Regions from separate parts of the Bacillus sp. GW823-FHT06A11 genome, predicted to be linked through region 1. Evidence: riboswitches for the same ligand, from Rfam matches in the RefSeq annotation. Region 1 holds a riboswitch; each other region holds the start of a gene.

Region 1 (10,679 bases):
TTAAAAAATGTACAGCATCACATTGTAGAGCTTGCAAATAAAGAAGGGTTACATGCACATGCGAGAGCAATCCAAATAAGGTTTGAGGAGGAAAAATAATGCGTCAGTCCAGTCAAGTACGTGAGACGACAGAAACAAAAATTAAATTAAATTTGCAGCTTGATGAAAGTACAAATGTATCTATTCAAACAGGGGTTGGTTTTTTCGATCATATGCTTACTTTATTTGCTAGACATGGAAGATTTGGATTGCAAGTTGAAGCAGAAGGGGATGCATTTGTCGATGCACATCACACCGTTGAAGATGTTGGAATTGTACTCGGAAATTGCTTGAAAGAAGCATTGCAAAACAAAGAGGGAATTAATCGTTACGGTTCTGCGTATGTACCGATGGATGAATCTTTAGGATTTGTCGCAATTGATATAAGTGGACGCTCATATTGTGTATTTCAAGGGGAATTAACAAATCCGAAGCTTGGGGATTTTGATACAGAATTGACGGAAGAATTTTTTAGAGCAGTTGCACATGCTGCCAATATTACATTACATGCGCGCGTTCTATACGGAAGTAATACGCATCACAAAATTGAAGCATTATTTAAAGCTTTTGGTAGAGCGCTTAGAGAAGCGGTCGAAAAAAATGCCAACATTACTGGTGTAAATTCAACGAAAGGGATGTTGTAATTGATTGCCATTATAGATTATGGAATGGGGAATATTCGCAGTGTAGAGCAAGCATTAAAATATATTGGGGCAGAGTACATTGTAACGAGTGATAAAGAAGAGATATTGAGAAGCGATGGCGTGATTTTACCGGGAGTAGGTGCATTTCCGAAAGCGATGGACGTATTAGAAGAAAGAGATTTAGTGTGTGTACTAAAAGAGGTTGGTAATATAGGAAAACCACTCCTCGGTATATGTTTGGGCATGCAGCTTTTATTTGAACGAAGTGAGGAACTAAAAGATTGTAGCGGGTTGGGTTTACTACCAGGGGAAATTCGTAAGTTAAAAGTTTCGTATAAAATTCCTCATATGGGATGGAATGAATTAAGGAAGGAAAGAGAATTTCCGCTTTGGAATGGATTAGTGGATGGTTCTTTCGTGTATTATGTTCACTCATATTACGCGGATTGTCCAGATGAAATTGTATGCGGAGTAAGTGATTATGGAATGCAAGTACCAGGGTTTGTAGCGAAAGGAAATGTATTTGGTGCACAGTTTCATCCAGAAAAAAGTGGTGAAATTGGCATGCAAATATTAAAAAATTTTCAAGAGGTGGTAGAAGCATGGAAATCTTCCCAGCTATCGATTTAAAAGAAGGACGATGCGTTAGACTTTATCAAGGAGAGTTTAGTAAAGAAACGGTGATGAATGAAGATCCGGTAGCGCAGGCAATCATATTTGAAAAGCTTGGAGCGGAAATACTACACATTGTTGATTTAGACGGTGCAATTGCTGGCGAGTCGTTAAATTTGCCCGTCATTGAAAAAATCTGCAAGGCGGTACGTATTCCTGTGCAAGTGGGAGGAGGAATTCGTTCACTTGTAGCGGTGGAGAAGTTATTGTCAGTAGGTGTAGAAAAAGTGATTTTAGGAACAGCAGCTCTTTATGATAAGTCATTTTTAGAGGAAGCAGTTCGTCTATATAAAGAGAAAATCATTGTTGGAATTGATGCGAAAAATGGTTTCGTAGCAACGAGAGGTTGGCTTGATCTGTCTGAAATTTCTTATATTAGTTTAGCGAAACAAATGGAAAGTTTAGATGTTCAAACGATTGTGTTTACAGACATTTCGAAAGACGGGACGCTTGCAGGGCCAAATTTTGAACAATTGGCGTTACTTCAAAAAAGTGTGGGCATTCGTCTCATTGCCTCTGGAGGAGTGGCATCTATTCAAGATGTGAAAAAGTTAAATGATATGAATATATATGGTGTCATAATTGGAAAGGCGCTTTACGAGAAAACGATTGATTTAGAAGAAGTGTTACAGGTAACGAAGTTATGTTAGCGAAACGAATTATTCCATGTCTAGATGTGAAAGAAGGGCGAGTCGTAAAGGGGGTAAATTTTATAGGATTACAAGATGTCGGTGATCCGGTTGAAATAGCTGAAGCATATAACGTGGCAGGGGCAGATGAAATCGTATTTTTAGATATTACAGCGACTCATGAAGGAAGAAAAACGATTATAGATGTTGTAGAAAAAACAGCAGCTAAAGTATTTATTCCTCTTACGGTTGGCGGGGGGATTTCAAGTGTGAAAGATATGTACAATTTACTAAGAGCTGGAGCAGACAAAGTTTCAATAAACTCAGCGGCAGTGCGAAATCCGAAGCTAATCGAAGAGGGCGCAGAACACTTTGGATCACAATGTATTGTCGTGGCAATTGACGCTAGAAAAGTAGCAGAAGATAAATGGAACGTATACGTCAACGGCGGAAGAGTTGACACAGGAATGGATGCCATAGAATGGGCGAATCGTGTTGTTAAGCTCGGGGCGGGTGAAATTTTGTTAACGAGTATGGATGCAGATGGAACGAAAAGTGGATATGATCTTCGTTTAACAGAAGAAATTTCAAAAAGTGTTTCCATTCCAGTCATCGCATCAGGAGGCTGTGGTCATACGGATCACATTATAGAAGTTTTTCAAAAGACAACAGTTGATGCAGCATTAGCGGCATCCATCTTTCATTATGGTGAGGCGACAGTGCAGAGTGTAAAGCGAAAATTAAGAGATGCAAATGTTGAGGTGCGGTTATGAAACCTAATTTTTCAAAAGGATTAATACCGGCAATTGTCATCGAAGAAGGTACGAAAGAAGTTTTAATGCTAGCTTATATGAATGAAGAAGCATATGAAAAAACGTTAGAGACGAAAAGAACATGGTTTTACTCTCGTTCGAGGCAGTCGTTATGGAATAAGGGAGAAACATCAGGGAATGTTCAATATGTGCAATCTCTATACTTAGATTGTGATCAAGATTCAATTGTTGTGAATGTGAAACAAGTAGGACCTGCTTGTCATACGGGGGAGAAGACATGTTTTCACTATCAAATTATATAGGGGGATACATATGGAAAATGCCTTTAAGTTGCTGTATAAAACAATTGAAGAACGAAAGGAAAACCCACTTCCTGAATCGTATACAAATTATTTATTTTCAAAAGGAGAAGATAAAATTTTAAAGAAAATTGGTGAAGAGTGTGCTGAAGTAATTATCGCATGTAAAAACAATGATAAAGAAGAAGTAGTGAAAGAAATGGTTGATGTATTTTATCACTGTTTCGTTTTATTAGCTGAAAAAAATATCGCATTGGAAGATGTCATGCGAGAGGTGAAAGAACGAAATGGAAAGCTTTCGAGAATTGGGGATAGAAGGGAAATAGATACATTATAAGGGGGAATGTATATGAGAGTAGATTATCATCTTCACTTAGAAGAAGGACCGTATTCAATAGGGTGGCTTGCTAAAATAAATGAAGCGTTGGAATGTTATGAACCGCTTCAAGAAAGGCATTCTATTGATTGGCTTATGAAAACACAAGAGCGTTTGCAAAAGCGTGTGAAGGAAGGGCCATTTACAACAGAATGGATAGATCTATATTTAGAAGAAGCTGTGCGAAAAGGAATAAAAGAAGTGGGAATTGTTGATCATCTATATCGTTTTCATGAAGCGAAAGGATATTATGAAAAATATGTAGATATTAGTAATTCTAAGCTCGGTCGTATACAAAAAGAATGGTTAGATCAAGTAAGGGTAGTTTCACTGTATGATTTTACAAAGGCAATTGAAGAGGCGAAAGAACGATGGAGTAAAAGAGGTGTCACACTTAAACTTGGAATTGAAGCGGATTATTTTATTGGTTGTGAAGGAGAGTTAAAAGAATTATTAGCGCTAGGAGACTTTGATTATGTAATTGGTTCCGTTCATTTTCTAAATGGCTGGGGATTTGATAATCCAGATACGAAAGAATATTTTGAGGTGCATGACCTACGCGCATTATACGATACGTTTTTTAAAACAGTTAAGAGTGCGATTCGTACCGAGTTATTTGATATTATCGCTCATCTAGATAATATAAAGGTATTTAATTATCGATTGGATGAGAATGAACAGCTTTCTTATTATGAGGAAATTGCCTGTGCGTTAGTAGAAACGAATACGGCAACAGAAATAAATGCAGGATTGTACTATCGTTATCCTGTTCGTGAAATGTGCCCAAGTCCACTATATTTACAAGTATTAGCTAAGTATGGTGTTGCAATTACGATTTCTTCGGATGCCCATTACCCAAATGATTTAGGGAACTATGTACAAGAGAATGTACAAACATTACGAGCACACGGTGTTACTCAGATTGCAACATTTACGAAGCGAGCAAGAGTAATGAGGTTGCTTGAAGAAGAAGTAACAAATTCAAAATGAAACGCAATTTTTTGATGAAAACCACCCTTTTTGTTCAAAATAAGAAAGAATGAAAAGGAGGGTAAGAAATGGCGAAACAACAAAATAAACAAAATGTACAAGTTGCACAGCAACAAGCTTATACTTCTGAAACGAATGCTGCATCTCAATCGGTTATTGAGGAGCAAATTAGCGATACGGTTGCAGAAGGAACTATTGATGTGAAGCTCGGAAAAGAATCGCAGGAAAAAGCGTAAGAAGAGGGGAGAGTTGCATCTCCTCTTTTTTCATGGAAAAGTGTCGGTTTTCAAAACTATAATCAAATTCCTTGGTTTTTATATGTGGATTTCTTACAATGAAATATAAGAGATATCTTATTTTCTATAGAAGAGGTGTTAGTAGTGGCAAAAATATTAGTAGCGGGAAAAATTCCGGAAATTGGATTAGAACTATTAAAAGATCATGATGTAGAAATGTACGATAAAGAGGAGTTAATTTCTATAGATGAATTAACAGAGCTTGTAAAAGATAAAGATGCATTGTTAAGTTTACTTTCGACAAAGGTGCCAAAAGAAGTTATTGATGCAGCGCCTCATTTAAAGATTGTTGCAAACTATGGTGCTGGTTACGACAATATTGATTACACGTATGCGGGTGAAAAAGGAATTGCAGTAACGAATACACCGAAAGTATCAACGGAAGCGACTGCAGAATTAACATTTGCACTTCTTTTAGCAGCGGCGCGTAGAATTCCTGAAGGGGATACGTTATGTCGTACGACTGGATTTAACGGATGGGCACCGTTATTTTTCTTAGGACGAGAAGTCCACGGTAAGACAATCGGAATTATTGGTCTTGGAGAAATCGGGAAGGCTGTTGCAAAACGTGCGAAAGCATTTGGAATGGATGTTTTATATACAGGGCCAAATCGTAAGTTTGAAGCTGAAAGTGAACTGGGAGCAACGTATGTGACGTTGGAAAAATTATTACAAACAGCAGATTTTATTACAATTAACTGTGCTTATAATCCGAAATTACATCATATGATTGATGAAGAGCAGTTTAAAATGATGAAGAAAACAGCGTATATTGTAAATGCTTCACGTGGACCAATTATGAATGAAGCAGCACTTGCTCATGCATTAAAAACGAATGAAATTGAAGGGGCAGCTCTTGATGTGTTTGAATTTGAACCGAAAATTACAGAAGAGCTAAAAGAGTTAAAGAATGTAGTACTTGCTCCACACGTAGGGAATGCAACGTTTGAAACTCGTGATGCGATGGCTGAAATGGCTGTCAGAAATATTTTAGCTGTATTAAACGGCGAAGAGCCAGTAACACCTGTAAATCAAAAGGTATTAGTCACAAAATAAAAAGAAACCTTCCGGACTCGGAAGGTTTTCTTATTTTTCTTTATTCGCTTTTTTAGACGGTCTTTGTCTAATGAATTGAGATAACATGTACAAAATATATAGTGGAATGGCAATGAATAAGAAAACAGAAAAATTGCCAAATCCTGTTTGATACATTGTAATAATGATTCCAACTAAAAATAGTGTAATAATGATGCTATATCGTGGAATTGGTACATCTTTTAAACTTGGGATACGAATGCGGCTCACCATTAAAAATGCGAACGTTACAAATACGGTAATAAGAACGATTTTTGGAATGGTATGTGAAAATAATGTTAAGAAAGCAACAAGCCCTCCCGCTGCTGTAATCGGTACTCCAGTGAAATATTTCATTGAAGTAGAAGATGGTGTTACATTAAATCGTGCTAAACGATATGCTCCGAAAAGAGGGAATAATCCCGCTATGTATAATCCGATGATTCCGTAGTTTGAGAAAGATGTGTAATACATTAAAACAGCAGGTGCTGCACCAAATGTTACGACATCTGCAAGCGAGTCGAGCTCTTTTCCCATTTGTGAATCAACACGTAATAAACGAGCAACACGACCATCAAGACTATCTAACATCATCCCGATAAGTACTAAAATAGCAGCTGATTTATAATATCCTAAAGATGCATAGCCGATTGATAAAAATCCGCTATATAAATTTCCGAGCGTAAATAAGTTTGGAATAGCTGCTCTATACAAAATCTGATCCCTTGCTTTCTGTAATAAATTCTTAATTAGTGTATGAAAGTTTACTTATTTTATCATAACATAAATTTATTCCTCATACGAAAGAAATTACCAATTTGTGAAAGATTTCATAGAAGGATGATTTAAAAATTAAGTGAAAATAAAAAGAGGAAGCAACTTGTATAAAGTTGCTTCCTTTACTATTCAAATTTTGTTGTCATCGTTCCAGTTTTATATTGATTATTAGGATCGAAACGTAATAAATCTCCATAAATTAATTTATCGGAGAGTTTTAATTCTGTTTTTGCTTTTTCAATATACGGCTGACATAGCGTCATATCAGCTTCTTCACCCGTACTTCTTTTGTAGCACATATTTTTTGTATAAACATACTCTTCAGAAACAAAGCTACCATCACGCATTACCATAAGCGGGTCTTTTTCTTTAATAAATAAGTCAGTTCCAAATTCAACGGATTTATTTGTTTTAATACCAAGTAAATGAAGGAGCGTTGGTTTAATATCAATTTGACCAGATACTTTAGAAACAACTTTTCCTTCTTGACCAGGCACATGAATAATAAGAGGAACTCGTTGTAATTGCATAGAATCGAATGGTGTAATAGTATCTTTTCCTAGGAACTGTGCCATAGCTGCGTTATGGTTTTCGGAAATACCATAATGATCACCATAAATGACAATAACGGAATTATCATACAGTCCTTCTTCTTTTAATTGTTTAATAAATAATTTAAGAGCTTCATCTGTGTAACGAACAGTTGGGAAGTAGCGGTTTACAACACCACTTTCTGAGTTGAATTCATCAACATATTGGTCTTCCGGATTTAGAAGAAACGGAAAATGATTTGTTAATGTAATAAATTTTGTATAGAACGGTTGCGGTAAAGATTTTAACTTTGGAATAGATTGTTCAAAGAACTGTTTATCTTTTAATCCCCAACCGACAGACATTTGTTCCGTTCCTGCGTAATCATTTAAATTAAAGTAACGATCATATCCAAGCGCAGGATACATTACATCCCGATTCCAAAACGTTTTATCATTTGAATGGAAGACGGCAGAAGAATATCCGTATTTCTTTAATTGTTCTGGTGTCGCTGTGTATTCGTTTGTTGCATGAGTAAAGAATACAGAACCACGATCTAGCGGATAAAGTGAGTTTTCAACGATAAATTCAGCATCAGAAGTTTTGCCTTGTCCAGTTTGATGATAGAAGTTATCGAAATAGAAACTATCCTTAATAAATTCATTTAAAAATGGGGTAATTTCTTTTCCATTTATTTTTTTATTAATAACAAAGCTTTGTGTAGATTCCATTGAAATTAAAATTACATTTTTACCTTTTGCAGCTCCAAATAAGTTTTTATCAACTTGTTTGTCTTTTGAGTCTGTATAGTTTTTGATTTCAGAAAATCCATCCCCACTTGCAAATACACGCTCAGCTGAAGACTTGGATTGAAGTGTAATATCAAATAGATGATATGTGTATAAACCTAAATTCTTTACGACAGTTTGACGGTCAAATGAGCGCGAGAACATTTGTGGTTTATAAATAACTGATACAACAATTTGTAGTGCTAATAAAGCTGTTACACCGCTAAAGAAAGTTCGCTTCTCTGAGCGGGAAAGTGGTGTTTTGTCGCCAAATGATGGGAATTTACGCGAAATAAACATTAAAATAATTGCATCTGCAAATAAAAGTAATGTTTTGTACGTAAAGAGTTCTTTTATACTTGTCCCTAAATCAGCCATATTGTTTGTTTGGAATAAAACCGGGAAAGTAACGAAATCGTTATAGAACCCATAAAACATTGCGTTTCCAAATAAAATAAATGACAGTATAAAACTGATTCCAATTATAATTCGGTTTCGGTACTTAGATGCAAGTAAAGCTAAGCCGAAAAATAAAAGTAACGCAGCTAGTGGATTAATAAAAAGCATGAATTCTTCAAAGAAATTATCAATTTTAATATCAAATGCTAGCTTGTACACAATATATGTTTTAATCCATAGTAAAACGACTGCAACGAGTGCAAATCGCAGTTTTGGAAACAGATGTTGTAGCATAATATACTCCTCTCCTAAAAAGCATGACAGTTCTTGTGAGTCAGTTTGCTTAACGACTCATTTTATATATACGAACAGTCCTTTGTTATTATGATTATTATACTATGAGTATCATTATACGAAAATAAAAGAGAGTTGTGGGCTTTTTTATAATAATCGAGTAGAAAAAGAGTGGTGGGAGACAATAAAACAGAATTTCTATGTATGATAATTATCGTACGCAGAAAGAATCGCGTGATAATACGGAGGTTATAATGCGAAAATTATTATATTTTATAGCATGCAGTAGTGTTATACTTTTTACCTCACCGAGTGTGTCAATAGCTCAATATGATGCACCTCTTATGGAAGATGCACTTTATTCTGTTTTATTTCCAAAAATAAATAAAGCAATTGAAAAACAATATGGAAGTTTGAAACCGTATCAATGCCCTAAAATTATTAGTTTAAAAAAAGTGTATAGCGGTACATATTTATTTCAAGCAAGTATTGAAGTGACAAAGTATGAACGTGTTGCTGGGAAAATTGCTCCCCCATTTGAGAAGGTAACGATTACATTTAATAACGAAGAAGGCGAATGGGAAGTGACAAAGATTTCAGTAAAGCGCTTACCAAATGATACAAAATTAAACTGCAAAAAAACAATATAAAAAATTGTTTGACAAATAAAATGGTCCTTTGGTATTGTTAATAGCAACAATTAGATGTTTGAAAATTAAATAGACTTACCTCATCTACTCTCAAAGGTAGAGGCCGCGATAGGAAAGAGTAAGCTATGGGAGATTTCATGGAATCTGTGATCATAGGCTGAAAGGGACTATTGCCGAAATATAAGAATAACCATCTTATTCATATATTGGGACTACATTGAATAAATGTAGTACTGTCATAAGATTTATTTTATGGAGAGCTATTTGGAGATGTTGATGCGGTTTCTTATTTTGAGGAGATAACAACTCGTTTATTTTTTCAATATATATTTTTCCTAATAAGAAACGCGTGTGAACATTGTTCCGCGCGTTTTTTGTCTATCTAAAAGCGTGCTGCAATGAATAGAAGATTGGGGTTATGAGTTTTAGAGGAAATAAGGGAGGAATTTAAATGTATTTACACGGCACAAGCCGAATTAATGGGCAAGGACACTTAGAAATTGGAGGGTGCGATACGACGCAGCTAGCAAAGCAATACGGAACACCACTTTATGTATACGATGAAGAGTCTATTCGAGGAAAATGCCGAGCATTTCATCGTGCTTTTAAAGAAAGTGGTTTCTCTTATCAAGTAGCATATGCAAGCAAGGCGTTCTTGTGCATGGAGATGTGCCGAGTAGCTCGTGAAGAGAATATGTCATTAGACGTTGTTTCTGGAGGAGAATTATATACTGCGCTCCAAGCAGGATTTCCAGCATCACGTATTCATTTTCATGGAAATAATAAAACAGAAGAAGAGATAGTGATGGCTCTTCAGGCGAATATCGGTTGTTTTGTCGTAGATAATTTCTTTGAATTAGAAGTTTTACACGATTTAGCGATGCAACATGGAAAGTTTGTGAACATATTAATTCGTGTAACGCCTGGAGTAGAGGCGCACACACATGAATATATTACAACAGGCCAAGATGATTCGAAATTTGGATTTGGCGTTTCAAACGGTCAAGCGATGCAGGCAATTGGATTTGCTTTACAAAAATCCAATTATAATGTGCTAGGGATTCATTCACATATCGGATCGCAAATATTTGAAACAGCTGGCTTTGTTCGAGCGATTGAAGTTCTTCGCCAATTTTTAGAAGAAGTGAGAGAGCAAACAAACTATGTAGTAAAAGTGTTAAATGTAGGTGGGGGATTTGGAATACGCTACACAGAGTCGGATACACCGTTAACTCTTGAGACATATGTGCGAGCTGTAACAAGTGCAGTGAGAGAACAATTTACTGTATGTGAATATCCATTGCCAGAAATATGGATTGAACCAGGCCGTAGCATTGTAGGTGATGCTGGGACAACAATTTATACAGTTGGGTCTGTGAAAGATATTCCTGGTATTCGGAAATATGTATCAGTCGATGGTGGAATGACAGATAATTTAAGACCTGCTT
Region 2 (10,679 bases), 510 kb from region 1:
TCTATGATGCTATAGTTAATTCGGTGTTGTACAAAAGCTTGAATCCATTCGGACAGAAGTGAGACGCTTGGGTCACCATTTAATAGAATTGCAACATTTTTGGAATCAGATTTAAAAATAGTATTGGACATACTTAGTGCAGGTGATTTTGCATCTGAATTTACTTCGTGATTTACCTTAGGTAAAGGAGCTCCAATAATGTTAGCGACTTCTTGTGCTAATTGACGATCGACGTGGTTTAGAAGAGCAATTACATTTGCCTTCACCATGTCTGATTTACACTTCCCAACTTCAAAGCAAAAAGCTTCTTTTATGTGCTGCTTTTCAATAGGGCTCATACTATTGTAGAAAAGTTTAGCCTGAGAATAGAAGTTAAGAAAGCTTTTACTGCGACCTCTAATTTTATGCCCATCAATCTTTTCTTGATAATGTTCATATCCTCCTTGTTCGGCTTGGACGGTTGCAGGTTGATTGTTATTTAATCCATTAGGATGATAGCTTGTTTGACCGCGATGAATCTGCATTTGATGCATACCATCACGTTGATTATTATGAAAAGGACATACAGGCGGATTAATAGGAATTTGATGGAAATTAGGGCCCCCTAAACGAGATAATTGTGTATCTGTATAGGAGAATAATCTTCCTTGCAGAAGAGGGTCATTTGAAAAATCAATACCTGGTACGACATGACCAGGGTGAAAAGCTACCTGCTCTGTTTCAGCAAAGAAGTTATCAACATTTTTGTTCAGTGTCATTTTACCAACTAATTTTACGGGAACTTCTTCTTCTGGCCATAATTTCGTTGGATCTAAAATATCAAAATCAAATTTATGTTCATCTTCTTCTGGAATTAGCTGTAATCCAAGCTCCCATTCAGGATAATCCCCTTTTTCAATTGCTTCGTATAAATCTTGACGATGAAAATCAGGATTTTTCCCGGCAATCTTTTGAGCTTCATCCCATACTAATGAATGAACCCCGAGGGTAGGTTTCCAGTGAAACTTTACGAAATGGGCTTTTCCTTCTGCGTTAATGAGTCGAAATGTGTGAACTCCAAAACCTTCCATCATTCGTAAACTACGCGGAATAGCTCGGTCGCTCATTTGCCACATGACCATATGAGTGGACTCAGGATTATGCGCAACAAAGTCCCAAAAGGTATCATGAGCGCTAGCTCCTTGAGGAATATCATTATGTGGTTCTGGTTTAACTGCATGGACAAAATCAGGAAATTTAATAGCATCTTGGATAAAGAATACTGGCATATTATTACCCACTAAATCATAGTTTCCTTCATCTGTATAAAATTTTGTGGCGAATCCGCGTACATCTCTTACTGTGTCATTGGATCCTTTAGAACCTTGAACGGTTGAGAACCGTACAAATACAGGTGTTTTCTTTGAAGGATTAGTAAGAAAATCTGCTTTCGTATATGCTTCTAACGATTCATAAAGCTGAAAATAACCATGAGCACCAACTCCGCGTGCATGAACAATCCTTTCGGGAATTCGTTCGTGATCAAAATGGGTCATTTTCTCGCGAAAGTGGAAATCCTCCATTAAGGTTGGGCCTCTTAAGCCCATCTTTAAAGAAAATTCATCTTCAGCTATTTTTACCCCTTGATTTGTTGTTAAAGCATGTTTGCATTGATTGTCAGTAACGTGATGCTTCAATTGTTCCGTTTTTTTATTCACAATATAGGCCCCTCCTTTACTCTGTTAATTAATAGATACCCTTTTTATTAGTATGTAAACATGTATTATGATTTTTGTATGTAAAAATCATAATTAAACCCTAAAACATCAAGGGGAAGACAGGGAGTTTGTATAGCACTCTATGCTTAAGAAAAACAGGAGTAACATACCTAAAGTTTTTAATTAAGTATGAACGATAGGTTTAAAATTAAAAAATAAAAAAGCCAAGGAGATAATTTATTTGCTCCTTGGCTTTTAAGATATTTCTTTTCGTTAAAACGAAGAAACGCGTTGCTTTGTTTTTGGTACAATAATAAATTTGATCCAGAGTAACCCGACAATCATAATGATAAGGCTATGTAAAAATTGACCTGTAGCAATGAGTATAACAATTGAAAATACAATGAGTTGAATACTTAGCAATATAAAGATTAAGCGAAGAAATTGCTTCATTCTTTCTTCAGTACCAATCGGATATAATGCTACAATAATATTTCCTGAAAAATATTTCCACAGTGAACGGAGCTGCATAGAAATCATATATAGAACGATGTAAGCGATAGCGCCTTTTACGTATATATTTGGTATGAAATATAAGGCGAAAGCACCGATCAATCCTAAGCGAATATATATGCCGAAATAATCATTTCCACGTAAAAATGCTAGTGTATACAAGTAGAAGAAAGTTTCTCGTTTTTTATGTAATAAAGGTTCAATCCAATTTGTAAGCCATTTTCTTTTATTTACTTGTTTATTCAGTTGCGGAACATCTGTAAAAATGCTAGCAAATTGATAAAAACGAACGTTCATTTTTTCTTCTTGCTCGATTATGTAATCCCAAGGTATTCGTTTTGTAGGCTGTTTTTTCGTATATAGAAGTAGGAAAGCAAGTAGTAAAAGTAGTCCGCCTAATATGAGAACATTTGCGGAATAAAACAGCATGTAAATGATTAAGGCATTACAAGTAATACGGATGATCAGCCATATGTTTTTGTCGTGACTATCACGCCACATCCAATGTATGTACATGTTCCAAGCTTTCGTAATCATTAATACGATAAAGATTGTACACAAAAAAGGTACAGTTAATTGCAATGATTGCATAGCAAGTGGAACGAGAATAAGGAACGTAAATAACAATGGGAAAAGCTGAATGATGTAATTGTATAGAAGAGATTTTTTGAAATAAGATGTTAATTTCTCTTCTAGTGCTAGTAAATAGACAGCATCAGGTTTTTGAATAAATGTACGGATAGGGCATCTCGTTATAATGAATGTAAGTACAATCGTGATGAGTAGTAAAGATATTCCTTTAGAAGGAGATGTTTTTAGAAACTGAGCATAGTAGTATGCGCCAACGCATGAAATAAAGATAAAGCTATATAGTAAACCGTTAATCATACGTGCAAAGTATGTAATGATATTTTGAATATGTTGTTGGAAGCGACTGCTCCATAGCGATTCGATTGACATGTTTTTCACCTCTTTGTTCTATTATATATGTTTTACAAAAGAAAAAACGAGCAAATTGCGTTATGCAACTTGCCCGTTTTTCTTTTCGTTATTTTTTTTCTGATCACGATTCATTAATGGATAGAAAGCAAATCCGATTACGAATAAACCAATTCCGAGAAGGAACGTTTTTATATCGGATGCGCCGGTTTTAATAACCCACAGTGCGTAGCAAAGTGCGATAACTGCGACTATGCCATCTGTAATTCTTGCCCGCATTTCATTTTTATATGTTTCACCAGTTGCGACTAGTTTTAACTGGAAGATTGGTGAAACGAGATATGGAATGAGGTAGGCCAGTGTCGATACGGTAATAACGAATGTATAAGCTTCCGCAATGGTTCCTGATAATGTTGAGAATAGGAATACTTGCGACATAATGTTTGTTAATCGTAATGAGTAAATTGGACTTCCTTTTTTATTTGTTTTCGTGAAGAAGGAAGGGAAGAAACCTTCTTTTGCTGCTTGATAAGGTACTTCTGAGCTTAATAAAATCCAGCCTAAGATAGAACCGAACAGGGAAGTAAGAGCAAGTAATGCCATCAGTTTCCCGCCGCCATGACCCATTGCAGCGTTTAGTGCATCTGCTAATGGACGTTCAGAAGTTTGTAATTTATCAACGTGAAGTACACCCATTGTTAAAATTGTAATTCCTAAGTAAATCGCAACTGTAATAAGTAATCCCGCAACTGTTGCACGTTTTACCGTTTTTGGAGAAACAGCACGGTTTGATAAAAGAACGGCTGATTCAATTCCGATAAACGCCCAAAGCGTTGTAAGAGCAGCTAAATTTACTTGTGAAAGAAGACCATGTGATACACCTGATTTATCAATCATCGGCGTGTACCATTGTCCAAACTTAGAAGCTTCGAATGCAAATAACGTAACGACGATGAATAAAAGGAATCCAGTTACTTTCGTTGTTGTTGCTAAGAAGTTTAGTTTTCCAGCTCCGCTTACACCATTTGTTAATATAATATGAGTTCCCCAAAGTAAGATGGAACAAATCGTAAATGTAATTAGTTTTCCGACTTCTATGTTAAAAGAACCGATTGAAAATAGTAGTCGCGTATCTTTCATAATTGGGAAGAAGAGTGATAAATATCCCGCAAATGATGTAATGATGGCAACGTTACTTGCCCAGTTTGCAACCCAATATCCCCATACCATACTGAATCCAGCCATTTTTTTCTTTTTTGGTGTTGAGAATAAAGCATATGCATGACTTTGTGGTCCTGTCGTTAAATCAGGACGACGAATTGCTAAATTACCGAAAACAAGAGCTAGCATTAAAACACCAAACCCTGTTGTTAACCAAGCTAAAGTGACACCGAGTGGGCTTGCTGTTTGTGCCAACGTACTTGGCACCATGAAAATACCAGCGCCAACCATGTTACCGACAACGAAAGCTGTTAGTACCCAAAAGCCCCATTTTTTTTGTTGCATAGAAAATACCTCCAAAGTTAGTATAACCAAGTCAAGCGAGGAGATATGTATGTCTTCCTGAGTCAGGAAGAGAAGTCCCAAACAAAACAAAAAAAGCACGTAATCTGCCGCTACATGCTTTCTATCTTATAAGAAACCCACGACATACCTCTCGATAGCTCTCCACAAACGAAACGTTTGTGACAGTTCTGCACTTATTAAATGCAGACCCAGCAAGCGTGCATGGTGGACACGACTTACTTCGGCAACCATTCCTTTCTCATTCCTTCATCAATGCCACTACATCTCCTGAAATGATACTCTTAATGATTGCAACCTCTACCTCACCGAGATACGAATGAGGATTTAAATATTAAATTAACGTCTTTAAGAGTAACAAATGTATTTTTATACGTCAATGGATATAGTAATAATCAGATTATAGGGAAGAGTTTGTGATTAAAAAGGGGGTTAGGAGAAGATGTAACGATTATTAGTTCTGCAGAAGAAACAGCGATAGAGTTAAGTACCATTTTACAGCACAAAGGAATTTTGTCTGACAATCTGAATCCGAAGCATCGTTTTTTTACAACGGGATCTGTTTTATCATTTGAACATATTGCTGAGCGATGGCTAGGATATCACATTTCTGTAGAATGTGTGGATTTACCCGTAAAGAATGCTCGTATCTGTAATTAGACTGTATTAAAGTACTTTTTGTTCAATAAATTAGGTTAGTTGCATAAGAAGGAAAAAATGCATTTTTAATTGAAAGGATTAAGGTCATTTCAATTAAAGGGGAGATTGGATTATGGAATTATCAAGATCTCAATTATTTGCTTTAGAGTATATTTCAAAATATGCAGAGAACGAAAAACGTGAGGCTAAAGCAACGATTAATCATATACTTAAAATGTCTAATATTACAGATGAAATATTTGAAGAAGCTGTCGCTAATTTAAAATCTCATGCAAGGATTGCTTTACACTTTCATCCAGACAGACTTGATTCCAGTATAAAAAGTGTTGCTGAAGCACTGTTTGAGCAAGGAGTATATAAAAGTCAATTTGAAACATTACTATCTAATGGAAGTGTATCTGCTTACCCTGGTGGTGAACGTGACCTTTGGGAAAAGAGAATATTTGGAGGGGCATATCAATTAGAAGGCGTAACGAATGAGCAACGGCCAAAATACGGAGCGCTAAATTTAATGTTACATCCAGATGGGCCGGCTCCGCGTTTTGGTTCATGTTATTTTCTTTTATCTCCAAAAGTTTCTTCGCGCTCTACATATACGTATTTAGATTCGCATCAAGATCCGAAAGAAAAGGGGACTTATGAGGAGTTTGATATGATTTTAGCTGCTCTTTTGGAAGAGACATTTGTCAGAGATTTTGCAATTGGTGAAGGAAATTTGACTCCAACAATATTAATTAATCATTTACTGGCTAATCTGAAAAGGCCGTTTATAGATTTAGTAAGCAAAGAGCCAGCCCGTAATCTTAATCATTATATTGAAGCGCAGATTCATGGAGAGATTTCTCTTAAAGAAGACGTGGAGGTACTTGTTGCAGATCCTTCATTTAAGGGTACGGATATAGGAAGAGTTTTAGAAGAAATTTGCCTGAAGTATGCTATTGATTTGTATTGGCACATCGGTTTTGTACTTATGGTAGACGAAGTTCCGATGGATTTTAGAGGTTCAAAAATGCCATCTTTAGCAAGACGCATTGCAAGTAATCATTGTATCGATGCAAATATAATTGGCTCTGCTGTAGTGGATTTGAAACGCAATCCATTATCTTGGAGTGATCGTGGCACTTATGAAGAAGTGCTTCAGGAATTAAAATTATTATGGCATGTTTTAGTTCGATTTGGAAAACCAAATCGGAAGTAGAATGAAATACTCCGTTTTTCGGAAGTATTTATATAGAAAAGAAGCTGATTTAAAAATAAACCAGCTTCTTTTTATAAGATTAAACTAAGTTTAATACAGTTACTTTTTCACGTGTCATAGACTCAAGGCTCTTACGAATACCTTGTGCGCCCATACCTGAACCTTTTACACCGATGAATGGGAAGTGATCAGGGCCGCGCTCTGTACGTCCGTTAATTTGAACAGAACCAGTTTCGATTTTGTTAGCAATTGCAAATGCTTTGTTAATGTCTTTTGTGAAGACACTTGCTTGTAAGCCGAACTCTGATTTGTTAGCAATTTCAATTGCTTGCTCGTCTGAAGAAACACGGATGATTGGAAGGATTGGGCCAAATGGCTCTTCCCAAGCAACTTTCATTTCTTCTGTTACGTGGTCGATTAATGTTGGGTAAATTAAGTTACGCTCACGTTTGTTACCGATAACGATTGTAGCACCTTTTTCAACAGCATCGTCAACTAAGCCTTGAACGAAGTCAGCAGACTTGTCGTCGATTAATGGAACGATTGTGCTGTCTTGTTCTGGAGATCCAACTGATAGTTCAGCTACTTGCGCTTTTAATAAGCTAACAAGCTCGTCCGCTACGTTTTCGTGTACAAGTACACGTTTAATAGCTGTACAACGTTGACCAGAGTAAGAGAATGCACCGCTTACGATATGGTTTGCAGCATCTTGTAAGTCAGCATCTTCACGAACGATACCAGGATCTTTACCACCAAGTTCTAATACAAGTGGAATCATTGAAGCTTTTTTCGCTAAATGTTTACCTGTGTTTGTACCACCTGTGAACGATACCATATTGATACCTTCGTGTTCTACTAAGTAGTCACCAATTACAGAACCGCGTCCTGTAGCTACGTTTACAAGACCTTTTGGAAGGCCAGCTTTGTGAAGTGCTTCAACCATTTTAATACCACTAATTGCACCTTGAGTTGCTGGTTTGAAAATAACAGCGTTACCCATAATTAATGCTGGTGCAAGTTTTGCAGCAGATAAGTTTACTGGGTAGTTAAATGGTGCGATTGCTAATACAACACCAAGTGGTGCGCGTTGGATGATCGCAAGTTTCGATTTCGTTCCGCCAGGGAAGCTATCGCCCATCATGCTTTCTCCGTGCATATGTAAAGCTTCTTCGATCGTGTAACGAATGAAGTCAGCTGTACGAACAACTTCTTTCTTCGCATCTTTATAGCCTTTACCGACTTCTTTCATAATGATATCGGCAATTTCATCCTGCATATTTACGAGCTCATCAGCCCATTTATATAAGTATTTTGCGCGATCTTGTAGGGAAGCTTCAGCCCATGATTTTTGAGCTTCTTTTGCAGATGCAATTGCTTCATCTACTTCTCCGCGAGTAATTGCTTGTACTTGTCCAATTACTTCGTGTAAGTATGGAGATGGAATTTCGATTGTTTCTCCTGAAGAGCTTTCTCTCCATTCTCCGTCTAAATAAAATTTGTACGTATTGCTAGTTGTCATGATTAGTCCTCCTAAAATAGCAACTTGTAAGAGTGAGTATAAGGTGATTGTAGGGGGTTTGATAACATTTTTCAAATGAAATGTTTGTGAAAACGATTTCTTATTCTTTTTTTATTTTGTATGCCCTTTCTTACAGAACATTCTTTTATTTCAAACTGGTTTATTATGTCATGAACCATTTGCATTTTCGTGCATTTTACTTTATGTGTAAAAAAACAATTGACAGAATACTCAATAAAGTTGTAAGATTATAAATGGAAAATAAATGAAGGGGGTGTGCGTAATGATTGTAATCGTAAATGTAATGAGCTTAGCTCTGTTAAATGGCAGAAAACATTTATATCATTACGCAACCCGTGCGGATATATAGGGCATCTTTGTCTTATAAAAAGCGTACGTTGCGTATATCGTAACGTACGCTTTTTATGCATTCCTGTGCATATCGTCAAGCGGCGGTATGCTTTTTTTTGTTTATTTTCCATGTTACTATATAAAATTTTGGAAGGTGGAAAAATGTGATGAGATTGTATGGGTTACGAAATGTAAATGTGATGGGTTTGGATAGCGGATAAAGAAATGAGAGTTAAACGAGAACGAGAAGGGAGAGGTTACATTGTTATCAGTATTACTAAAGTTAAAGTGGTTTTTTAAAGAGCACTGGAAGAGATATAGTATCGCCATTGGAGCTCTTTTAATTGTAAATATAGTTGAAGTTATTCCCCCGAAAGTGTTAGGGGTTACGATAGATAACATAAAAACAGGAACGTTATCGAACGAAGCAATTATGCAATCTATTCTTATTTTAATAGGGGTTACGATTGTTGGATATGGTCTTACTTTCGTTTGGCAACATCAGTTGTTTGGGGGAGCATTCGTACTTGAGAAAACGATGCGGTCTAAATTTATGGGGCATTTACTTAAAATGACACCGACGTTTTATCAAAAAAATCGTACTGGTGATTTAATGGCGAGAGCGACAAATGATTTAAAAGCAATCGCTATGACAGCTGGTTTCGGTATATTAACGCTCGTGGATTCGAGTTTATATATGCTTACGATCGTTTTTATGATGGGATTTACAATTAGTTGGGAGCTTACACTTGCGGCACTTATACCGCTTCCGATTATGGCGTATGCGATGAATATATATGGAAAGAAATTGCATGAAAGATTTACAGTTGCGCAAGATGCATTCGGTGATATGAACGATAAAGTGCTTGAATCAATCGCTGGTGTGCGCGTTATTCGTGCATACGTACAAGAGAATGCAGATCAGGAAAGATTTCATCATTTAGGAGATGGCGTCTACGAAAAAAATATGAAGGTAGCAAGAATTGATGCATTATTCCAACCAACTGTGAAAATGCTTGTCGGTCTTAGTTATTTAATCGGCTTAGTGTACGGTGCATACCTTGTGTTCCAGTCAAAGGTGACGCTTGGTGAACTCGTTTCTTTTAACGTGTATTTAGGGATGATGATTTGGCCGATGTTTGCAATTGGTGAATTAATTAATGTTATGCAAAGAGGAAACGCTTCGCTTGACCGTGTGAATGAAACGTTAGCGTATGAGCCAGATGTAAAGAGTCCAAAACATCCAAAGCTTGTGCAAGAGCCGGATTATATTCAGTTTGATGATGTGTCTTTCTCATATCCTTCATCAACTGAAGAAAATTTAAAAAAGGTTTCTTTCACATTAAAGCAAGGAGAAACGCTAGGGGTTGTCGGAAAAACAGGAAGTGGGAAAACGACGCTTGTACGTCAGCTTCTTCGCCAATATCCGCTTGGAGATGGAGATATTGCAGTTTCTGATGTGACATTAGATAAAATGACGAATGAAAATGTACTCGGCTGGATTGGTTATGTACCGCAGGAGCATATTTTGTTCTCAAAAACAGCGCGAGAAAATATTTTATTCGGAAATAGGGAAGCGACTGAAGAAGAACTAGAGAAAGCAATTGAAATTGCTGCGTTTAAAAAGGATTTAGAGTTTTTACCAGAAGGGTTAGAAACGCTCGTTGGAGAGAAAGGTGTTTCTTTATCAGGAGGGCAAAAACAAAGGATCTCGATTGCACGAGCTGTTATTCAAAATCCAGAAATTTTAATTTTGGACGATTCTTTATCAGCTGTAGATGCTCGTACGGAAGCAGCGATCATTGAAAATATAAGAACGGAAAGAAGCGGAAAGACGACGATTATTACGACGCATCGTTTATCTGCAGTGCAACATGCGGATTGGATTCTCGTTATGGATGAAGGTGCAGTTATAGAAGAAGGTACGCATGCTCAGCTTATCCAGAGCGGAGGCTGGTATGCTGAACAGTTTGAAAGACAACAAGGTGAAAGTGAAAGTGAAAGTGAAAGTGCGGATAGTGGGGTGAAAATATGAGCGTTTCAAAACGATTGTTTCAATACGCTATGAAAGTGAAAGGGACGATTTTTGCTGCGATGTTAATGTTATTTATTTTCGTCATCGCAGAGCTTGCTGGTCCTTTCGTCGCTAAAACGATGATTGACGATCATATCGTCGGGATAGAGAAACCTTGGTATGAAACAGAACAGAGTGAAGATGCTGTTTCGTATAATGGGGCTTTTTATAAGCGAAGTGATCGCTTTGAACAAGGCGAGAAAA
Region 3 (10,679 bases), on a different contig from region 1:
TGGTATGTTTCAAGAAAGGGCCGAATGGCATATTCAGCAGTATTCCTTTTCGTTATTTCATACATTGCATTAAACGAGATTTTAAAATCGTTAAGCCCATATTTTTCAACGTATTTTGCAACAGGCATGTACATATATCCATTTGTAAATGTGCCTACTTCTGTTGTATTTTCTGGTCCTAATGTTTTCAGTAATATATGTATTGCGGCATTAAAATCTTTTTGTAAAGCATTGTGTAATTCATCTGCAATTACTTCAATACGCTGTTTTAACTCTAAATTTTCAACTTTACAAGCTACAGAATCTACAAAGATGCTTTTAGAGAAACAAGGATCGTGTTTACAAATAGAATCAGCTATTTTTTCTGCTAATTCTTCATTAAATAAAAATTTTAACGGAATATATTTACCCATTTTTTCACCTCGGTGGTCAAATGAAAACAATTTTTATTTTTTAATCGACAATCCATAAACCAAAGTCTCACTCGGAGTCGTAATACTAAAACCTGTCGTCTTATAATCAAGTTTCACCGTATCACCAGTGTAGTCTTTCGTGAATGAATCCATTTGTACGATAAGCTCTGCATCTTCATATACAACATCATCTGCGTTATATGTATCCCAAATTAAATCGACATCAACGAAAATACTACAAGAGTTCGTCATTGTTCCTCTAATGCGAACGATCTTTGTATCTTCAAGTTCTAATCTATGTATAGCTGCTTTCGCTTCATCAGTAATGCGAATGTTCATTGTATCCCAACCTTTATTTATATTTCCTTTATTATTGCAAAAACAGGAGCAATAGGGAAGTAAAGAGGTTTGCAACAAAAAACGAGCAAACAAATTTGTTTGCTCGTTTCACTTTATTTTAGTTCACATTTATCAAGTGGAATCACTTTTGTTTTTTTCGTAAATTTATAACCTAACCATAGTACTAAGAAGAGTGGTAAACCGATGTAAGAAACGAGTACACCGTTCCAATCAATTGCTTCACCCATAAATGCGCCGTAGTTTTGTCCTAAAATTACGATGATACAAAGTGTAAATGCGAAGATTGGACCGAATGGGAACCATTTTGCTCTATATGGTAAGTCATTTAAATCTTTTCCTTGTGCGATATATGCTTTACGGAAACGGTAATGACTAATTGCAATTCCAACCCATGCGATAAAACCAGACATTCCGGATGCGTTTAATAACCAAATGTATACAACACCATCACCGAATAAAGAAGCAATGAAAGCAATACTCCCAACAATTGACGTTACGATTAACGCGTTAACAGGTACACCGCGGCTATCTAATTTACCAAGAAACTTTGGTGCTTTTCCTTGGCGAGCTAAATCCCAAAGCATACGAGTTGATGCATACATACCAGAGTTACCAGCAGATAGTACAGCAGTTAAAATAACAGCGTTCATAACAGAAGCAGCAAAGGCAACGCCCGCTTTTTCAAAAATAAGTGTAAACGGACTTACTGTAACATCACTTGCAGCAAGGCTTTCAGTTGTATAAGGAATTAATAAACCGATAACGAGAATCGCAAGGATATAGAATAAAAGAATACGCCAAAAGATTGAACGAATTGCTTTTGGGATATTACGTTCTGGATCAGACGTTTCACCAGCAGCTACTCCTAATAGTTCAGTTCCTTGGAATGAGAAACCAGCTGCCATAAACACACCGATAATTGCCATGATACCGCCGTTAAATGGTGCATCTGCAACAGTGAAGTTTTTAAATCCAACCGTTTCACCGCCCATAATTCCAAAAATCATCATGAAACCAACAATTAAAAAGATAATAATCGTAACTACTTTAATAAGTGCGAACCAATATTCAGATTCACCAAACCCTTTAACAGATAAGTAGTTTAAAAGGAAAATAATAGCTAAACATAATCCGCTCCAAATAAGAGAAGGGGTATCTGGGAACCAAAATTTCATAATTAATGTTACGGCTGCAAGTTCAGCAGCAATCGTAATTGCCCAGTTATACCAATAGTTCCATCCAAGTGCAAAGCCAAGTGATGGATCAACAAATTTTGTTGCATACGTGCTAAAAGATCCAGTAACAGGCATGTAAGCTGCAAGTTCAGCTAAGCTTGTCATTAAAAAATAAACCATAATTCCAATTGCGGCGTATGCGATTAGTGCACCGCCAGGACCAGCTGAATGGATTACACCACCGCTGGCAAGAAATAGTCCGGTACCGATTGTACCACCGAGAGAAATCATCGTAAGGTGACGCGATTTTAATCCGCGTTTTAATTCACCTTGTCCTTGTGTAGTTTCTGTTTTAGAGGTAGATTGATTTGTTGCGCTATTCATGTTCAACACTCCTTTTCTTGTAGGTTAGGAAGGAGCGGGGGAGAAAAATACAAAAAACCGCCAAAGGAATTTGGCGGAACGTTTCACAAATAACCACCCCATCATACCCTTCCGTTAAGATAGCACCCCACGTTTACACGGTAATTTTGTAAACGTGACAGTTCTGTTCCTTTCGGAGACAGCCCCAGCTCATATTTCCAGAGAAGAAATATAAACTTCGGCAACTTTTCCTTTCAAACGGAGTCAGTGACATTCTCTGTGTCTCGTCCGTTTTACTATTAAAAGTCGCAACCTCTACCTCATCGGATTGATGAGGATTTATATATTGCTAAGATTTTTAATATATGGCAATTGTAATGAGTTTCTGAATATATTGCAAGGAATTTTGTTAGGAAAAGTCAAAAAATATCGGTTATTGTATAGGAAACGCTTGCAAAACTCCACCCGAGCCTACTATTATGTAGCAATAAGCAAAGAAAAAATTGTTATACAAATGTTTCGCAAAAAATATTGAAAAACCCTCTAAATTAAAAGAAAATTCAGAAAAATATAATTCGACATTCATAATAAAGTCATATTATTTGTTATAATTAGAGTAATGTTTAAGTAAAAAGGGGAAATCAAAATGAAATTAGAAACAGAAAGGCTCTATATAGTGCCGTGTACAGAAGAGAGAGTTCAAGTTGCTAACGAGCAAGGATACAATAGCGGTCCGCATATTGTAGGGCATGTAAAGAATGTAAAACAAGATGCAGCTATATTACCATGGGGCGCGTGGTATGTTCTTCGGAAAGAAGATGATAGCGTTATAGGTGATATTGGGTTTAAAGGGAAACCAAACGAGAATCGAACAGTAGAAATTGGCTATGGATTTATTGAGAAATATTGGAATAAGGGCTATGCAACAGAAGCTGTAAGAGAACTAATCGATTGGGCTTTCAAAACAGGAGAGGTAGAAACAATAATTGCAGAGACACTTCTAGATAATTATAGTTCGATTCGCATTTTAGAAAAGTTACATATGAAGAGAGTAAATGCTACAGAAACGATGATTAATTGGAAAATAGAAAAATAAAAAATACCGCTCTAAATTGGGCGGTATTTTTTATAGTTATGGTAGCATTTGCTTCTGATCATTTGGATACTCAGCCGTTGATGCGTTAGGACGATTGGAATGATTTCGAACAGCAATGAAAATAGAAATAATAACGACAAGACCAACTGCAACGTAAGAAAGTGAAATAATAGTTGGATCCACTTTAAATGTAGTAAGCAGTGTACGTATATTCGTAAAGATAATAAGACCGCCAACTAATACCCCAAGTAAATGTGCTGGAACGATACGAACTAACCATGCAGCAATTGGAGCTGCGACAATACCGCCAAGCATTAAGGCAAATACCCAAACCCAGCTTACTTGTTCCCAGCCAAGTGAGATGAAGAAGCCAATTGTTGCAGCGAGTGAAACAGGAAATTCACTCGTATCTACAGATCCAATAACTTTTCTAGCTTCATTTCCTCTTGCTAGAAGAACAGGCGTAGTAATCGGCCCCCAACCACCGCCACCAGTTGAATCAACGAATCCAGCGAATAAACCAAGCGGCACAAGTTGTTTTGCAGACATACGCTTATTTGAAGTGACAATTTGTTTTTGAATGATGAATCGTAATAAAATATAAACCCCTAAAGTAAATAAAAATACGGAAATGTACGGTTTGATTACATCGCCAGGCAAATTACTTAAAAAACATGCACCAACAAATGCGCCGATTGCCCCAGGTAATGTAAGTCTAGAAACGGTATATTTATCAACGTTTCCAAATTTGATATGAGATGCGCCAGAAGCTGCAGTTGTAACCACTTCAGCTAAATGAACGGACGCGGAAGCTACAGCCGGTGCAATACCAAACATTAATAATAGTGAAGTAGACGTTACCCCATACGCCATTCCAAGTGCTCCATCGATCAATTGGGCGAAAAATCCGATAATAGCAAAGACAATTAATTTCTGCATAAATAATCCCCCTGTAATAATAAATGAAAAAGACACTTTTCCCGTATGAGAAAAGTGCCTTTGGTTTTTCCAATCAGCAATAATTAAATTTGTTTCATTATAATACATATTAATCGTATAAATCAACTAGGTTTTAAAGTTTTTGAATTGAATGAAAGAAAAATAAAATATACAATAAAAGGATGAAGAGAAAGGGGAGAAAGACATGTTACGATTTGATCATCTCGTTCATGCAGTTCATGGTACACCGGAGGAAGCGGCAAAACAAATGCAGGAACTTGGATTTCATACTGTATTAGGCGGAGAGCATACGAATTGGGGTACTTGGAATAGTTTAAGTTATTTTGATTTATCATATATAGAATTTTTAGCAGTTCAACATGAAGAAAAAGCGAAAGAAGCAGAAAATCCATTAGTACAAGAAACAGTGATGAAACTACAAAATGGAGAAGGAATGCTACAAATCGCAATCCGAACAGATGCAATTGAGGAGCTAGTAGTTAACTTTAAGAAGCACGGCTTACATACGATAGGGCCATTTGAAGGGAAACGCATGAGAAAAGATGGCCGGCTTTTAGAATGGAAAATGTTATTTGTTAAGCAAGAAGAGAACGGACTGAAATTACCTTTCTTTATACAGTGGAATGAAACGGACGAAGAAAGAAGAAATGATTTACGTAACATTGGAACGATTACGGAACATAAAAACAAAGTACAACAAATTGAAACGATCCATTATGCAGTGAAAAACGTTCGAGAAACGGTGCGGAAATGGAAAGAAGTAATGGGACTATCTACAAGCTCAGTTGTGAAAAATGAAAAATGGAATGCTGAGTGTCAAAGTGTAGTGTTTGGAGATATTCATGTACAGTTTTGTGAACCGATTGAAGAAGGGCTAGTGCTAGAACATTTGAATAAGAATGGCGAAAATCCATTTGCAGTAGAGTTTACAGGTGGAAATAAACGAGAGCATGAAGTGCTAGGTAGTTTGTACATATATTAATAGAGGTGAATGTTGTGGAAGAAATCCTTAGAGAGATAGAGAGAAAACTAGAATGGCCTCGTATTGCAAAGTGTACAGCTATTTCAAAAGGGTTTTCACATGAAGAGAAGTATAAAATTGAATTAAAGAATCAAGAAACTTATTTTGTAAAAATATGTGATGCTGTTCATTTTGAACGTAAACAAGAAGAATATACGTATATGCAACAATTAGAGTCATTACATATTCCAACCCCCAAGTTAATTCATTTCATAATACTTGAGAAATTAAATAAATGTGTTCAAGTATTTGAATGGACCCGAGGTATAAATGGTGAAGAAGGTTTAACGAAGCTAACGGTGGAAGAACAGTATAATGCAGGAAGAAAAGCAGGGGAAGTATTAAAGAGAATTCACTCAATTGAAAGAGAAAGTGCAAGTAATAAATGGGAAACATCTAGATGGAATAAATACGAAAGATACATAGAGGCACTAACAGATTACGAGGTGAATTTTATGGATTTGAAGCCAGTATTAACCTTTGTAGAAAATCATAAAGATTTATTGGGAAATCGTCCAATAAGATTTTTACATGAGGACTTCCATCCAGCAAATAGTATGATTCATAATAAGGAGTTTATCGTTATTGATTTTGGTGGATATGATTTTGGCGATCCAATACACGATTTTTATAACGTAGCGATTTTTACTACAAGAATAAGTAAATCATTTGCGGTTGGACAAGTTCACGGTTATTGCGGAGGCGAACCTAATCTACATTTTTGGAAACTGTACTCATTATATGCAGCAATGATATTCCCGGCTGATATCGTATGGACAAACCGAAGCACACCACATTTAGTAGATGATATGAAGGAAAGGTTAAATAGAATTTTAGAAGATCATAATGATTTTTCATCCTATATTCCAAAATGGTATCAATCAAGTGAATTTAATAAATAAAGGAGTAATTTATATGGATAAAATAGCAGTAATTTCAGATATTCACGGTAATATTCAAGCATTAGAATCCGTGTTGAATGATATTAAATTAAGAGGAATCGAGCGCATTATTTGTCTTGGAGATTTAGTAGGAAAAGGACCTCATTCCAGTGAAGCAATTGAAATCATTCGTAAAGAATGTGAAGTAGTCGTAATGGGAAACTGGGATGATTTTATTACAAAGCCAACTGAATTTGAAGCATTAAAATGGCATCAAAAACAATTATCAGAAGAACAAAACGACTATTTAAGAAGTTTACCATTTTCAATCGAATTTTTTATGAGCGGCAAACTCATTCGTATGTTCCACGCCTCACCGAGAAGTTTATATGAAAGAATTCAACCACACGCTTCAAGAGAAGAACGTATTAGTATGTTCGAAAATAGTGATCTGACGGAAAATATAGAAGGGGAAAGAAAACCAGATGTCGTTTGTTACGGTGATGTTCACCAAGCGTTCGTTCAAAATTTCAGAGGGAAAACGTTATGTAACGCCGGTAGCGTAGGAAACCCACTTGAAATAACACAAGCTTCCTATTTAATATTTGAAGGAACTTACAATGAAAAAGAAGCAGCGAGCTTTTCTATTCAACTTGTACGAGTACCGTATGATATTGAATTAGCTATCAGACTAGCAGAAGAACTCGAAATGCCAGAGATTGCAGAATACAAACAAGAGTTACGGACTGCACTGTATCGAGGATTTAAGGGGAAGTAAGCTAATAATATATCAACGATTTTTCAAATATATCTATCATAACTTAAAATATATCAACGATTTTTTCGATATATCAACGATTCGACAAAGGATATCGATTTACCGACAAATAATGATATGAAATGTTACCTGTAATTATGTTATGTAAACTGATTGTAGGAGGAAATATCATGAACCGAATACAACGCATGAAAGAAATTGTAGATCATATTTTAAAATTAAACTTAACTCATCCAACAAGAGTTGGAGTAAGTGGTATTACAGCATCAGGAAAAACAACATTTACAAACGAACTAGCGGAAGAAATAAAAAAACGAGGGTTACCAGTAACACGCGCTAGCATCGACGATTTTCATAATTCAAGAGTGATTCGCTATGCACAAGGTAAAGAATCTGCAAGAGGGTATTATGAAGATGCACACGATTATACAGCTTTCAAAGAAAGATTATTAATGCCTTTAGGACCTAACGGGAATTTACAGTATGAAACGATTTCTCATAACTTAATAACGGATATGCCTGTACATAATGAGCCGCTATTGGCCACACAAAATATGATATTAATAGTAGATGGAACGTTTCTATTGAAAAAAGACGTTGCACATTTATTTGATTACAAAATCTTTGTAGATACAGATTTTGAGATTGCGAGAAAACGTGGTGCTAAGCGGGAAACTGAAGCTTTTGGAGGTTATGAAGAAGCAGAGAAGATGTTTTTAAACAGATATCATGCGGCCTGTAAGATGTATATAGATGAGCATAATCCGATAGAGTGTGCGGATGTTGTATTTCAGAATAGTGATTTAGAAAATCCAGAAGTTATATTTCATGAAAGAGCGTAATACATAATCAGAAATATATGTATAGCCTTTTATTTATTGTTATAATTAAATTAATTTTATGAAGCAAATAAAAGGGGATAAGACAATAAAAAACGCAAAAAGGGGACAGGAAATTTAATGAATGAAGTACTAGAATTAAAAGAAGAACTACTACAAATTAAAAATAATAATTATGCTGTACCAGAAGATGTGGATGCATATCCATATGCGCAGTGGATGTTAGATTATATCGGATCACCTGATGCTGAATTACGTGATGATTTAATTTATAGTACGCTTCACACATGGATTACAAATGATGTATTTAGACAAAAAGAGTTACGAGGATTAATGTTACAAGCGATTAGTCCTGATTATTTATTTTATAAAATTAGTGAAAAGGGAACAGACTCTGTATTTAAACGTGCGTTCTCCGTATTAATTCCGCCACTTATTTTATCTGTTCATGAAAGAGAACCGTTGTTATCGGAAGAACAATTGTACAGTGTAGCAGAACAAGTGCTGGAATATGTATATTTAGAAGAAGATGTAAGGGGTTACGTAGAAGGGAAAGGATGGGCACATTCTACAGCACACGCAGCGGATGCGCTCGATGCGTTAGCACGTACAATACAAAATCGTGAGTTTTCATATGCAATATTAGCTGCTGTTCGTCAGAAGGTTCGTTTAAATGACTACGTGTACATACACTTTGAGGATGAGAGATTAGTAAAGCCAATTATGTCATTACGCGATCAAAATCTATTAACTGGAGAAGAGTGGAGCAATTGGCTACATAGTATAGCAACTGTTGAAGATATCCGACATCCGCAGCATGCTATTTTAGTACAAAATATTAGAACTTTCCTAAGAAGTTTTTATTTCAGAGTTTTAGAGACAGAAGGAAGTACAGCCTTTACAGATGATGTATTGGAGACTTTGAAAGGGTTGCGTAGGTATTAAAAATACGTTTTTCTAAGAGAAAAGTACATAAAACCACTACATCCCAACCATACTAATAAAATGTGTTGGAGGTGAGTTTTATGGATAAAAAAGACTTTGAAAAAGTTTATAATGATTACTTACATCAAGGAGATGAACGAGCTCAATTTGAAATAGGCCATGAAGTCAATTCAGGAGCAGAACAAATTGTTGCCGTTCGTAAAAATGATGAAGGTGATTTAATTGCTTTTAAAACAAGCAGCGGGAGAGAGTTAGATTATATGACTGCTCTTAATGAAGCAAAATCAGGGAAGTTAGCTCATGTGGACGTATTTCATAAGTATGGTAGAGATATTATACGTAGTGAACCGGATGGTATAAAGGAAAATAACTTAGATAATTTACCTTCATTTTAAAAGGGTAAACCTCAAGAAGAGAATGTTCATTTGGATATTCTCTTCTTTTCTTTCTCTACAAATAGAAGGTTTATTTCTGAAGTGCAATCATACTTTTAAAGAGCACTCTAAATTTCTCTTTATCTTCTGCTGTAAATGGTTTCGGTCCCTTTGTACGTTTACCACTTTTTCGAACCATTGCACTTAAATATCGTGTTTGTAACAATTGTTCAATGTTATCATTCGTATACTTGTAACCTTTATGATGAAGAACGATACAGCCTTTTGCTAAAGCGAGCGAAGCAAGACCGTAATCTTGTGTTACGATTAAATCTTCTTTTTTTGCTAACTGCATAATTCGGTAATCTGCAGCATCTGCTCCAGAATCAACATAAATTGTTTCGACACCTTTTGGCTGCTCTGCATTAGAATAATGTGAAAAACTAGTAACGAGGGTAACAGGAATTTCCACATTCGTAGCCTCAAAAATAATCACATCTTTTACAGGACAAGCATCTGCATCAACGTAAATCTTCATTTTATCACTCCTATAAATAGGTTCGAGTTGATAATAATGGTAGATTTAGGTTTTGTCAAACGAGAAAGCTTTATTTAAAGTTATTTTCACATACCAAAATAGCCTCGCGTAAACGAGAAATACCTTCCGCAATTTGATTAATATCCACTTTTCCATAAGATAAACGTATATAACCATCTTTCGCACCGAAAATACTACCTGGCATAAAAGCAATTTCTTGTTTTAAACTTTGCATAATGAGTTGTTTTTCGTTTATAGGTTCTTTTAATTTCCCCCAAATGTATATACCGCCGGTCGGGTTTGAAAAAGAGATTTTATCGTGAAGTTGCTCGTTTAGGGCACGGACGATAACGTCTCTTTTTTCTGCTAATTGTTTTCGTAACGGAACGATATGAGACTGAAATGGTACAGTTTCGAAAAATTGTTGTATAAGCCACTGCGGGAAAATGCTCATTCCTAATTCCATTTGGTGCCGGGCATCGGACAATCGCTCTACGACAGACTGCGGGGCGACAAGCCAGCCGACTCGTAAACCTGGTGCGATCATTTTTGATAAGGAATGTACATAAATGACTGTTCCGTTTTCATCAATCGATTTTAAAGTAGGGCAAGGTTGTTTCTTTTCTAGCGTAAGTAGACTAGACGGATCATCTTCAACAATCGCAATGCGTAAGTCTGCGCAAAGTGATAATAGTTTTTTTCGGCGATTTGGATGAAGCATCGTTCCCGTAGGGTTTTGGAAATTTGGATTTAAAAAAATCATTTTAATGCGGTGCTTTCTGTATAGCTCTTGTACATCGTCTGGATTAATGCCGTGTTCATCGACAGGTAACGGGAAAATACGAATACCTGCTGATTGGAATAGCGGCAGGGAATAACAGTGCGATGGACTTTCAAAAGCGACGGCGTCACCGGGATTTAATAAACATTGCACGA

What was found. A riboswitch is a leader RNA that binds a small molecule or an ion and turns the genes downstream of it on or off. The one in region 1 is predicted to bind lysine.
Region 2: another riboswitch for lysine. It lies ahead of AC1Q8L_RS07805 (amino acid permease); the one in region 1 lies ahead of lysA (diaminopimelate decarboxylase).
Region 3: another riboswitch for lysine. It lies ahead of AC1Q8L_RS17270 (amino acid permease); the one in region 1 lies ahead of lysA (diaminopimelate decarboxylase).

What each region holds. Positions count from the first base shown of each region.
Region 1 covers NZ_JBXAHS010000001.1:1,040,289-1,050,967, reverse strand. The annotation lists gene hisD (histidinol dehydrogenase) at 1-99, shown strand, start outside; gene hisB (imidazoleglycerol-phosphate dehydratase HisB) at 99-683, shown strand; gene hisH (imidazole glycerol phosphate synthase subunit HisH) at 684-1,313, shown strand; gene hisA (1-(5-phosphoribosyl)-5-[(5-phosphoribosylamino)methylideneamino]imidazole-4-carboxamide isomerase) at 1,286-2,005, shown strand; gene hisF (imidazoleglycerol phosphate synthase cyclase subunit) at 1,999-2,757, shown strand; gene hisI (phosphoribosyl-AMP cyclohydrolase) at 2,754-3,059, shown strand; gene hisE (phosphoribosyl-ATP diphosphatase) at 3,070-3,393, shown strand; gene AC1Q8L_RS05165 (histidinol phosphate phosphatase domain-containing protein) at 3,406-4,422, shown strand; gene AC1Q8L_RS05160 (DUF4025 domain-containing protein) at 4,491-4,658, shown strand; gene AC1Q8L_RS05155 (NAD(P)-dependent oxidoreductase) at 4,803-5,774, shown strand; gene pssA (CDP-diacylglycerol--serine O-phosphatidyltransferase) at 5,805-6,506, opposite strand; gene AC1Q8L_RS05145 (LTA synthase family protein) at 6,695-8,581, opposite strand; gene AC1Q8L_RS05140 (DUF3888 domain-containing protein) at 8,836-9,231, shown strand; lysine riboswitch at 9,321-9,502, shown strand; gene lysA (diaminopimelate decarboxylase) at 9,683-10,679, shown strand, end outside.
Region 2 covers NZ_JBXAHS010000001.1:1,545,665-1,556,343, reverse strand. The annotation lists gene AC1Q8L_RS07815 (catalase) at 1-1,697, opposite strand, end outside; gene AC1Q8L_RS07810 (ABC transporter permease) at 1,971-3,170, opposite strand; gene AC1Q8L_RS07805 (amino acid permease) at 3,231-4,655, opposite strand; lysine riboswitch at 4,803-4,984, opposite strand; partial or broken gene AC1Q8L_RS07800 (glutamate racemase) at 5,094-5,333, shown strand; gene AC1Q8L_RS07795 (DUF3626 domain-containing protein) at 5,446-6,531, shown strand; gene gapN (NADP-dependent glyceraldehyde-3-phosphate dehydrogenase) at 6,611-8,050, opposite strand; gene AC1Q8L_RS07785 (ABC transporter ATP-binding protein) at 8,664-10,436, shown strand; gene AC1Q8L_RS07780 (ABC transporter ATP-binding protein) at 10,433-10,679, shown strand, end outside.
Region 3 covers NZ_JBXAHS010000003.1:588,756-599,434, reverse strand. The annotation lists partial or broken gene AC1Q8L_RS17280 (DNA alkylation repair protein) at 1-413, opposite strand, end outside; gene AC1Q8L_RS17275 (iron-sulfur cluster biosynthesis family protein) at 447-752, opposite strand; gene AC1Q8L_RS17270 (amino acid permease) at 866-2,332, opposite strand; lysine riboswitch at 2,445-2,637, opposite strand; gene AC1Q8L_RS17265 (GNAT family N-acetyltransferase) at 2,958-3,407, shown strand; gene AC1Q8L_RS17260 (sulfite exporter TauE/SafE family protein) at 3,444-4,346, opposite strand; gene AC1Q8L_RS17255 (VOC family protein) at 4,552-5,349, shown strand; gene AC1Q8L_RS17250 (aminoglycoside phosphotransferase family protein) at 5,364-6,290, shown strand; gene AC1Q8L_RS17245 (metallophosphoesterase family protein) at 6,304-7,047, shown strand; gene AC1Q8L_RS17240 (nucleoside/nucleotide kinase family protein) at 7,218-7,889, shown strand; gene AC1Q8L_RS17235 (DUF2785 domain-containing protein) at 8,007-8,831, shown strand; gene AC1Q8L_RS17230 (DUF3892 domain-containing protein) at 8,912-9,226, shown strand; gene AC1Q8L_RS17225 (YaiI/YqxD family protein) at 9,297-9,743, opposite strand; gene pdxR (MocR-like pyridoxine biosynthesis transcription factor PdxR) at 9,814-10,679, opposite strand, start outside.